2 regions of the Ruicaihuangia jiafui genome follow, and region 1 is predicted to be linked to the other one. Evidence: predicted binding sites of a transcription regulator. Region 1 holds the regulator's gene; the other holds the start of a gene.

Region 1 (5,689 bases):
CGCCCGCACGGTCAGGTCGATCAGCGAATGCTTCGAGAATGCGGTGAGCATGTGGTCGAAGAACGGCACGGAGGTGTTGATCTCGGACGTGCCGGTGCCATCGAGGTTCAGTTCGAGTTCGATGTTCGACTCACTGGTCGCACGATCGATCCGGGCGACGCGGGGCTCTTGGTTCATGCCTTGATCCTAGCCATCGCGGCGAGGAACGCCGTTGTCTCGGCCTCGGTGCCGGCGCTGACCCGCAGGTGCCCGTCGATGGCGAGATCGCGGATCAGGATGCCCTCGGCCAACAGCGTCTCGAATACCGCGTTCGGGTCGTCCACTCCCCCGAACAGTACGAAGTTGGACCAGCTGGTGTACGCGTGGTAGCCCAGCGCGGTCAGCTCGCGCACGATGCGATCGCGTTGCGCCTTGATGTCGTCGACCATGGCGAGCATCTCGTCGGCGTGCGCGAGCGCGGCGTTGGCGGCAGCCTGGGTCAAGGCGGACAGGTGGTACGGCAGGCGCACCAGTCGCATCGCGTCGGCGATCGCCGGGTCGGCCGCAAGGTAGCCGAGCCGCGCGCCGGCGAAGGCGAAGGCCTTGCTCATGGTGCGCGAGACGATCAGCCGCGGGCGGCCGGGCAGCAGGGTGAGCGCCGTCGGCTCGCCGGTGGGGGCGAACTCGGCATAGGCCTCATCGACCACGACGATGCCGTCGGTGGCGTCATAGGCGGCCGCGATGGTCTCGAGCGAGACGGGGGTGCCAGTCGGGTTGTTCGGCGAGCAGAAGAAGACGATGTCTGGCCGCTGCTCGGTGATGGCCCGCACCGCGGTGGCGGGGAAAATCTCGAACTCCGCATCCCGCTCGCCTTCGAGCCAGCGTGTTCCGGTGCTCGTGGCGAGGATGGAGTGCATCGAGTAGGTGGGCGGGAAGGCGAGCAGGCTGCGTCCCGGACCGCCGAAGGCCTGCAGGATCTGCTGCAGCACCTCGTTGGAGCCGTTCGCGGCCCAGACGTTGTCGCGGGTCAGCCCGTGGCCGAGGTAGCCGGCGAGGCTGTCCCGCAGCTCGGTGAACTCGCGGTCGGGGTAGCGGTTGATCGTGAGGATCGCCTGCGCGATCCGCTCGACGATGTCCTGCGCCACATCCTCGGGGATCGGATGCGTGTTCTCGTTGACGTTGAGTGCGATGGGCACTCGCTTCTGCGGGGCGCCGTATGGCGTCTGACCGCGCAGGTCGTCGCGGATGGGGAGGTCAGCGAGAGAAGTCACTGAGCTATTTTAGAACCCGCTCGGTGGGCGTCGTCGCCACGGGGCTTACTGAGAAGGCGCAGCGTTGGAGAACTGGGCGGCGTTCGAGTACACCTCGGGCAAGGCGAGCTGCACGCCGGGATGCACGTCGCCGATGCTCAGTTGGTTGAGCGAGAGGATGTCGGTGATCACGTCGCGCGGGTCGGCGCTCGGCGCGAGTGACTCGGCCAGGCCCCACAGCGATTCGCCGGCGCCCACGGTCACGTACTCGAATGACGGAATCGAGGCATCCGTCGTGGCGACGGCTCCGCCGCCGTTCAACGAGACGACGAGCGCGCCGACCACGAGGGGAAGCGAGGCCAGAGCAGTGAACACGACCCGACCTCGTCGGGTCAGTCGCAGGCGGGAGCGGACCACCGTGGTGGGGCGGGGTGTGGTGCCGATCAGTGCGGTGCTCATTACTACTCCTTCTCTCCGGTGGTGCTTGTTCGCTCCGGTGCTGGGGCGATGCTGGCCAGCTCGCATCCGGCGCTCGGCCGGGAGCGCCGGATGCGAAGCTGTGTTCCGAACATACTTTCGAATGTTCGAAGTGTCAATCGTTTTCTGTGAAGAATTCATCTGTCACCGATGCGGCTGGTGACGGCCCGACACACTAGAACAGATGTTTGCCTACGGCCCGAATGCTGGATACAGTTTCGATTGTCTGAACACAGGCAATCAGGCACCACCGACATTCGATGTGGATCAGTCGAATGAGTCGGTCGAAAGGGGCACGGATGGACGACAGCAAGCAGCCGGAGCGCCGCACGCGCCGCCGGAAGAGTCTCAGCGAGAAGCAGCTCGCGGTGCTGGAGTTCATTCAGCGCTCGGTCGCGCAGCACGGCTATCCGCCGAGCATGCGCGAGATCGGCGACGCCGTAGGCCTCGCCTCACTGTCCAGCGTCACGCATCAGCTGAATCAGCTCGAGTTGAGCGGGTATTTGCGCCGCGACGCCAACCGTCCGCGCGCCCTCGAAGTGCTGATCGACCTGCCAGGATCGGAGGAGCCGACCGAGTCCGCTGCCCCATTCGGCGACGCCGCCATGGTTCCGATGGTCGGCCGCATCGCGGCCGGCATCCCGATCACCGCGGAGCAGCAGATCGAAGAGGTGTTCCCCCTCCCCCGCCAGCTGGTCGGCAAGGGTGATCTGTTCATCCTCAAGGTGGTGGGCGACTCGATGATCGACGCCGCGATCTGTGACGGCGACTGGGTTGTGGTGCGACAGCAGAAGACGGCCGAGAACGGCGACATAGTGGCAGCGATGCTCGATTCGGAGGCCACCGTCAAGGTGTTCCGGCAGCGCGACGGTCACACCTGGCTATTGCCGCGCAACTCCAACTTCGAGCCGATCCTCGGCGACTTCGCCGAGGTGCTGGGCAAGGTCGTGGCGGTGCTCCGGTCGGTCTGACCGGCGGATCCCGCCGACCCGGTCACCGAGCGGCGGGGCCGCTCAGCCGCGGTGCTCGACGAAGTCGGTGAGCGCGTCCACCCGTGATGGGTGAACCAGCGCCCGCACTCTGGTGCCTTTTTCCAGGTACTCCGTCTTCAGCACTCTGCCCTGCACGTGAAGGCGCGAAATGACGTCGCCCCTGTCGTACGGTACGAGCAGCGTGACCTCGACCTCGGGCGCGGGCAGCACCTCGGCGATCCGCCGCTGCAGTTCGTCGATGCCCTCGCCCGTGCGCGCCGAGACGAAGATCGCGTCGGGTTGCAGTCCGCGCAGCAGCAGGCGCTGGTCGTCATCGATCAGGTCGGCCTTGTTGAAGACCAGGATCTCCGGGATGTCGCGGGCATCGATCTCGCCGATCACATCGCGCACCGTGGCGATCTGACTGCCCGGATCCGGGTGTGAGCCATCGACGACGTGCACGATGATGTCGGACTGTTTGACCTCTTCGAGGGTGGAGCGGAACGCCTCCACCAACTGGTGCGGCAGGTTGCGCACGAATCCGACAGTGTCGGCGAGGGTGTACAGCCGGCCGTCGGGGGTGCGGCTGCGTCGCACGGTGGCGTCGAGGGTGGCGAACAGGGCGTTCTCCACGAGCACCCCGGCCTGGGTGATGCGGTTGAGCAGGCTGGATTTGCCGGCGTTGGTGTAGCCGGCGATGGCGACGCTCGGCACTTCGAAGCGTCCACGGTTGGCCCGCTTGGCCTCTCGGGCGGGCGAGAATCCCTTGATCTGCTTGCGCAGCCGCGCCATCCGGGTGTGGATGCGGCGGCGGTCCAGTTCGATCTTGGTTTCACCGGGTCCGCGGCTGCCCATTCCGGCGCCGGCGCCACCGACCTGTCCACCGGCCTGCCGGCTCATCGACTCACCCCAGCCACGCAGTCGGGGAAGCAGGTATTCGAGCTGCGCCAGCTCCACCTGGGCCTTGCCCTCTCGGCTCTTCGCGTGCTGGCTGAAGATGTCGAGGATGACGGCGGTGCGGTCGATCACCTTCACCTTCACGACATCCTCCAGCGCACGGCGCTGGCTCGGGGCCAGCTCGGTGTCTGCGATGACGGTGTCGGCGCCGACGGCGCGCACAATGTCGGCCAATTCCTGCGCCTTGCCCTTACCGAGGTAGGTGCTGGGGTCGGGATGCGGCCGACGTTGCAGTAGCCCGTCGAGCACGACGGCGCCCGCGGTTTCGGCCAGGGCGGACAGTTCGCGCAGCGAGTTCTCGGCGTCGTCGAGCGACCCGCTCGAGTAGATCCCGATGAGTACGACGTTCTCGAGCCGCAGCTGCCGGTACTCAACCTCTGTGACGTCTTCCAGTTCCGTCGACAGGCCCTGCACGCGACGAAGCGCTGCCCGGTCCTCGCGCTCGAACTGGTCGCCGTCGGCCGATCCCACGTAGTTGTCGGTGGCGTTCAGCGCCGTGGCGCGGCCGGATCCGAACCGCGTGTAGCCTGCGGCGCGGCTGCCCTCAGCGGCGAGGACGCGGTCAACGGCGCTCTGGCCGTCGTCGGGCGACAAGTCATCAGTCATTGGCTTAACCCTAGTTCCTTGGTATTCGGTAAGTTTCTCTGCATGGCCACCGAGCATTACTTTTCCCAGATGCCCGCGAGCGAGGCCAATCTGCGTCATTTCCACGCCCGCCTCGCCGGGGAAACCTATGAGCTGACCACCGCCAGCGGCATCTTCAGCCCCGATCGTATTGACGTCGGAACCCAAGTGCTGCTGGCCAACACGCCCGCGCCTCCTCCCGGCGGAAATCTGCTCGATCTCGGTGCCGGCTGGGGGCCGATCACGCTCACCCTGGCTCTGCTGTCACCTCGCGCCACCGTGTGGGCGGTGGATGTCAACGAGCGTGCGCTCGACCTGGTGCGGCGGAACGCCGACGCGGTCGGCGCCACCAATGTCAACGCGGTCCGCCCGGAAGATGTTCCCGACGACATCCGGTTCATGACCATCTGGTCGAACCCGCCGATCCGGGTCGGCAAGGACGAGCTGCACAACATGTTGCAGCTCTGGCTGCCCCGGTTGGAGCACGACGCCGACGCGTGGATGGTGGTTGCCAAGAACCTCGGCTCCGACTCGCTGCACCGCTGGCTGCAGACGACGTTCCCTGACGACTACAGCTTCACCAAGGCCGCGACGAACAAGGGCTTCCGGGTGCTGCGGGCGCGCAAGCGGTAGCTAGATCGTCAGGGTGCCCTCGTAGACCAGCTCCGCGGGCCCGCTCAGCGAGACGTGCTCTCCGTCCTCGGTCGGGAACATCCGCACGCCCACGGTTCCGCCGGGAACCTCGACCTTCCACTGGTTAGGCGCGCCAGAACCTGCCCAGTGCCGGGTGGCGAGCGCCGCCGCCGCGGCACCGGTGCCGCAGCTCAGGGTCTCCCCCACGCCGCGCTCGTGCACGCGCATCCGGATCTGTCCGACGCCGTCTTTTACCAGCGGGTCGCTCGGCACCACGAATTCGACGTTGGCGCCGTTCGGCGCTGGCGGGTCGAGGACGGGGATGTATGTGAGGTCGGCGCTTTGCAGTTCGTCGTCGCTCGCGAGCGCGACCACCACGTGCGGGTTGCCCACGCTGATGCCGAGGCCGGGCCGGGCTACCGGCAGGTTCTTCGCCCGCACCAGCGGTTCTCCGCCATCGAGTTGCCAGCGGCCGAGGTCGACCTGGAATCCGGTGTGGTTGCGCTGCAGGTCACGCACGCCCGCGCGGGTGCCGATCGCCATGGTGTCACCGGGCGCGAGTTCGGCGAGCCCGTTGTCGAAGAGGAAGCGCGCGAACACGCGGATGCCGTTGCCGCACATCTCGGCGATGCTGCCGTCCGCGTTGTAGTAGTCCATGAACCATTCGGCCCCGTCGTCCTCGGCGAGGGCGTCGGCGCCGTCGGCGAGGTTCCGGGACTTCACCGCGCGGATCACACCGTCGCCGCCCACACCGAAGTGGCGGTCGGCGATTGCCGCGATCTGATCAGGCGTCAGGTC
Region 2 (5,689 bases), 550 kb from region 1:
AGGGATCGCGGCTCCGATCAGGAGCCCCGAGGACCGGCGCACCGAGGCCAGAAAGGCCCCCCGCAGCTCGATGCTCTGATGCCGTCCGACGTTGAGGTGGGCGAGCGTGCCGGCGTAGACGTGCGCCGCCCAGAACACCAGCACGGTAACGATCACTGTCGTGAAGACCGCCCACGACGTTTCGTCGTGGCTGCCCGACACGACGATCATGCCGGAGACGAGGATAAGCCCGTAGACGGCCTCTTCGGTAACGAAACCGGCGCCGCGCACTGGCGGATCACCTTCGGCGAGTTCTCCACTCATGGGGCCATGCTAGGTCGCGCCATCGCGGAATCGGTCAAAGCCAACACGCCGCTGTGAACTATGGGTAAACTGATGGGCTGCCCGGCACTCGGCTGGGCATTTCGTCTGGAGTGATCGTGGCCAAGGAACGTGGAGAGAAGGTCGTTGCGACCAACCGCAAGGCTCGCCACGACTACCTCATTGAAGACACCTATGAGGCGGGCCTCGTGCTGTCCGGCACCGAGGTGAAGTCGCTGCGCCAGGGTCGCGCATCTTTGGTTGACGGCTACGCCTTTATCGAGCGCGGGGAGGCGTGGCTGGATGCCGTGCACATCCCCGAGTACACCCAGGGCACCTGGAACAACCACGCACCGAGGCGCAAGCGCAAGCTGCTGCTGCACAAGGCGCAGATCCTCAAGATTCATAACAAGATCAAAGAGGGCGGCTACACGCTGGTGCCGCTGAAGCTGTACTTCAGCGATGGTCGCGCCAAGGTGGAGCTTGCGGTGGCCAAGGGCAAGAAGGAATACGACAAGCGTCAGGCGCTGCGCGAGCGGCAGGACAACCGCGAGGCTGACCGGGCCATCTCGTCGAGGCGCCACCTGGGCGAATAGCCGCTCAGCTGCCGGCTGGCGGCTGAGGGTCGCGGGGACCCTCCGCGTTCTCGTCGTCGGCGGGCTCACCGACGTCGCCGATATCGCTGCGCAGGCTGCCGGTCTCGGCGTCGACCGCGGCGCCCACGGTGGGCGGGAAGCGATCGGGCGGGAATCGCGTGCCCAGTCCGTGCTTGCGCATGATGTCGCGTACCGGCCCTTTCACTTCGGCGAGCACGAGGCGGATGCCGCGCTGGGTGAGGTACTCGTCGAGCTCGACGAGCTCGTCCATGGCAGTCGTATCGATGTCGGTGATCGGCTCGGCCGCGAGGATGACGGTGTGGATCGCGGGTGCCCCGGGTTCGGCATCCTTCGCAGCCTTCTCGACCATGGAACGCACCCAGTCGTCGAAGATGCCGCCGTTGGCGAAGAAGAGGCGAGCGTCCCAGCGCAGGATCAGGACGCCCGGGATGCGCTCCGCCTCCGGGTTGCGCACGCGGTCGTGATAGCCGCGCACCTCGGCGATGCGCCCGAGTTCGGTTCGGTAGGGCCGCCATGAATCGACGACAAAGGCGATGAACGAGAGGCCGATCGAGACCAGGATGCCCGCGAGCACGCCCACGAGGAGCACGCCGAGGGAGGACGCGAGCGAGAGTACGGCGTCCCAGCGATCGACCTTCCACAGCCTGATCAGGCCGGAGAAGTCGATGAGGCCGATGACGGCCATGATCACGACCGCTGCGAGCACTGACTCCGGAAGAAACCGGGTGACACCGGGGATCAGGACCATGAAGGCGAGAACAAGGAGGGCACCGACGACCCCCGCGAGCTGGGAGCGAGCCCCCGCGGCCTCGGCGACGGGCGTGCGCGAGGTCGAGGCGGAGATGGGGAACCCGCCGAACAGGCCACCTGCGATGTTGGCGATGCCGAGTCCCGCCATCTCCCGGCTACCGCTCACCTTCTCGCCCCGTCGCGCGGCGAGAGTGCGCGACAGCACACCCGTGTCGGCGAACGCGATGAGGGCAACCCCGACGGCGGGCGCCGCGAGGGCCGCGACATCCGCCCATTTGATCTCACCCAGCGCCGGCGTCGGCAGCCCCTGAGGCATCGCGCCGACGACCGGAACGATGCGGTCGAGGCCGAACACCGCGGTCACCATCATCGCGCCGGCGACGGCGACGAACACGCCGGGTATGCGCCCGCCCCATACATAGCGGAACACGAGGATGACGGCGATCGACCCCACACCGAGGAGCGCCGCGGGGACGTCGATCTCTCCGCCCGTGATGCCCTCCGCGATGCTGGCAACGTCGCGTACCGGGCCGAGCGAGTCGATCGAGAAACCGAGGAGCTTCGGCAACTGGGAGATGATGACGACGAGGGCGATGCCGTTCAGGTAGCCGATGCGGATGGGCTTCGACAGCAGATCAGTCACGAACCCGAGACGGAGACCGCCCGCGAGCACAAGGATGGTGCCCACCATGATCGCGAGGAGGCCCGCCAGCGCGACGCTACGCTCCTCGCTGCCGAGTGCGAGCGGGAGGATCGCGGCCGCAATGATCGGCGCGAGCGAGGAGTCGGGCCCGATCACGAGGATCCTCGACGGCCCGAACACGGCGTAGGCGAGAAGGGGGATGATCGTCGCGTAAAGGCCGGTGTAGGCGGGCAGCCCGGCGGCCTCGGCATAGCCCATGCCAGCCGGAACAAGCAGTGCCGTGAGTACGAGCCCCGAGCGGATGTCGGGCCAGAGCCAGGCGCGCTTGTAGCCGAGGGCGACGTCGAGCCCTGGGATCCAGCGGCGCAAAGTCCTCACGGCAGCGGTCACCGGGCCAGCCTACGCGCGGGGCACCGACCGTCGGCCCTCGCAGCCCCTCAGGGTCGCGGTCGATCGCGGGCAGGACGGTCAGTTTCCCTTGTCGGTGCGGGCTTTGCTGGCGGGTCGCCAGGTGCCGGTGGGGTCGATCCAGGGTGGTGCCTTGAGGTGGGGGACGCCGCGGATCATGCGGATGTCCCAGCCGGAGGTTTCGATGGTTCGGTGGTGGAACCAACACAGACTGACCCCGTTGTCGGTGTGGGTGAGCCCGTCTTTGGCCCAGTCCAGGACGTGGTGGATCTCGGTCCAGCCGGCGGGGATGTTGCAGCAGATGCAGCTGCCGTCGCGGAGGTTGATGGCGCGGCGTTGGGCGGGGGTGAACACGCGTTGTTTGGTGCCGAGTTCGATGATCCGGCCGAAGGAGTCGAATCTGACCGGTTGGATGCCGCCGGTGCAGGTCATCTGGTTGACCGCGGCCATCGAGATCGGGGTGGTGAGCCCGTCGATCCAGCCGGGTCCGCGGCCGCTGTTCAGGTCTTCGGCTTTGACGCTGACCAGCACGGTGGGGGAGGCGCCGCCGATGCTGGGGGCCTTGCCGGAGCGGGCGTGGCCGTCGACCAGGGCGGCGAGCACGTCGTGGCGTTGCTGGTCGGGGGTGCGGTCATCGCCGAGGGCCTCGGCGGTGGCGCGTTCGGCGTCGGTGAGGAACACCCCGGTGGTGTTGGGGGAGAGGTAGGCGTCGAAGAGCCGGTCCAGTTTCGCGGCGATCTCGGGCAGTAGGGCGTATTGGCCGCGGACCAGTCCGTCGCGCAGGTGTCCCTTGCCGAACATGCGGCTGCGCATGGCGCGTTCCTCGGAGGGTTGCAGCCCGTCGGGATCGATCACGGCCCGCCAGACGGAGGCCTGGATGGCGATCTCATCGGCCGCGCAGGGCAACGGCGCCACCGGGGCGGCATCCGGGTCAGTGTCCGGGTCGCCAGCAGGGTCCGGGTCGGTGCTGGTGGGGTGGGTTCCGGTGGCGGCGGCGACCAGTTCGGCCTCGGCGGCGGCCAGCTCGTCCGGGTGGGCGTTCGCCGGTTGCAGGCCCTTGACGATCGCCGCGGCGGCATCGATACCGATCCGGCCGGCGGTGAGGGCCTCGGCGACCTGCGGGAACCGGCCCGGCAGTGCTTCGCCGCTGAGGGTGGTGTCCGGGTGCAGCTGCCGGCCGAGTTTCAGCCGTTGGTTCGCGGTCAGGCCGCCGATCAGGGTGACCCGTTCCAGCAGCTCGATCGCGTTCCGGCAGCCCTTCTGGTAGGCCAGCCCGTCCGGGCCGAGCTCGCGGCGGGAGCGGTCGCCGATCTCGCCGGCGGCCAGCACCCGGGCCCCGTCCACGGTCCGGCCGAGCCGCTCCACCGCGCCGGTCAGGATCAGCAGCTCCTCATCGGTCAGCGTCCGGACGCCGACCGGTCCGAGCAGGGCAGAGAGTTCCGCGCCGAGCTGGTCGAACTGGTCTACGAGGGTTTCCATGTCTCCTATGTTCCTCCTCTAGAACACAGATACGAAGGAATGTCGCGAATCTTGGGATAAGTCACCGAGCCGGCGCCTGTGGAGGAGAGGACGCCCTCCGACATCCGGCAATCAGCTCGCAATGAACCGCGCATCCACCTCCGCACGCACCTCGATCTCTTCCGGCTTGAACTGCAGATCGCCGCTGCTGGCGCTAGCCATCCGAACCATGTCCGCCTCGAAGACGCGCGCCGCTGGCGAACCCTGATCGCCCAACATCCCTGGGTCGGCGAGGGCGATGGCCCGCACCGTGCCGAGCCCGATGCTCTGAGCGAATACGCTCGCCTTGGCCACGGCATCCTTCACCGCGCGCGAGCGCACCTCGGCGGTGACGGTGGTGATCTTGGCGTCGGTGAGCGTCCACTCGATCTCGCCCAGGGTTACCCCATCGATCGCGACAACGCGTTCGATGAACCGGGCGAGCGCCTCGAAGTCGCTGAACTTGACGGTGAACGAGACCGCGGCATGGAACACCGGTGCCAGGCGCCGGCCCTCACTGTGCCACGGGCGTTCGCTCCAGACGCGCACCGAGTCGCTCGACCACCAGGTAATCGGCCCGTCTGGAGACTGATGCAGTTGGGTGATGTCGTCGCGCACCCGGTCTGCCGCGACAGTGGTGCCTTCGAACACCGAGTCCCGGTCGCCGCCCTCGAAGCTCACGGTCACCGTCAACTTGGCGCGCTCCGCCGGGAAGTAGGCCGAGAACCTGCCCTTCACGGTGATGATCGTTTCGGTCACGGCGGTCTCCTTATTCACAGACTCGGCGGCGGCATAGTCTTACCGCGTCCAGTGTTCTATACTGTAGAGCTGTGCTCTTCGGAGCACGATTGGTAATTCAACAGCGCGTGACAATGACCCACCTAACGGTGCACATGGGGATGATCGGTTTCGACATTGCCTGCAAAACTGCGAGAAGCGGGTCGAGGATGCAGGGTTATCTCGTAAACGATCTCTGCAAACAATAAGTGCCAATTCAAAGCGCACTGACTTCGCCCTCGCTGCCTAAGCGAGCTCGATAGTCCGTCAGCCCGTGGGTCTGTTCCCGCCCCGGTCGCTGGCGTCATTTAGGGAACTTGCTGCGACATTACGCCTTAGGGTGTCGCGGGACTTGCACTAGGGCTGGGCTCGTCGACCTAGAGGCCTGCAGCAAAGGTCGGAGCCGAGTAGAACGCCTGAGCAGGCTACGCCCGTAGAAGGCGCAGAATTACAGCAGTGGACCGGGGTTCAATTCCCCGCATCTCCACAAAAGCAATGAACAAGGTGTCGCATGACTTTTCTGGAAAGCTTCAGAAATGTCGGTGGCTGTTCGTAGCATTTGGAGAACTCCTCAAATGAGGGGATCTCCCCATGGTCGTTGTCACGCACTGTGATCGCCCCCTCCGGTGAGATTCTTTTGAGAGCTCACCGGAAGGGGCGTTCGTGCGAGTTCAAACAATCAAACTGGCTGCCATGA

Evidence for each region. The regulator LexA, encoded in region 1, represses DNA repair genes until DNA is damaged. The targets are predictions, from matches to a motif close to TCGAACANNTGTTCGA.
Region 2: the regulator LexA is predicted to act here: its motif matches at 4,217-4,232, upstream of HCT51_RS03160 (HNH endonuclease signature motif containing protein).

The regions. Positions count from the first base shown of each region.
Region 1 covers NZ_CP061771.1:1,202,801-1,208,489, reverse strand. Annotated here, with positions in the region: gene hisB (imidazoleglycerol-phosphate dehydratase HisB) at 1-177, opposite strand, end outside; gene HCT51_RS05790 (histidinol-phosphate transaminase) at 174-1,250, opposite strand; gene HCT51_RS05785 (hypothetical protein) at 1,296-1,688, opposite strand; gene lexA (transcriptional repressor LexA) at 2,006-2,677, shown strand; gene hflX (GTPase HflX) at 2,720-4,240, opposite strand; gene HCT51_RS05770 (class I SAM-dependent methyltransferase) at 4,283-4,891, shown strand; gene dapF (diaminopimelate epimerase) at 4,892-5,689, opposite strand, start outside.
Region 2 covers NZ_CP061771.1:651,762-657,450, forward strand. Annotated here, with positions in the region: gene HCT51_RS03145 (hypothetical protein) at 1-303, opposite strand, end outside; gene smpB (SsrA-binding protein SmpB) at 420-896, shown strand; gene HCT51_RS03155 (SulP family inorganic anion transporter) at 901-2,700, opposite strand; gene HCT51_RS03160 (HNH endonuclease signature motif containing protein) at 2,779-4,197, opposite strand; gene HCT51_RS03165 (SIMPL domain-containing protein) at 4,309-4,974, opposite strand; RNA gene ssrA (transfer-messenger RNA) at 5,111-5,482, shown strand.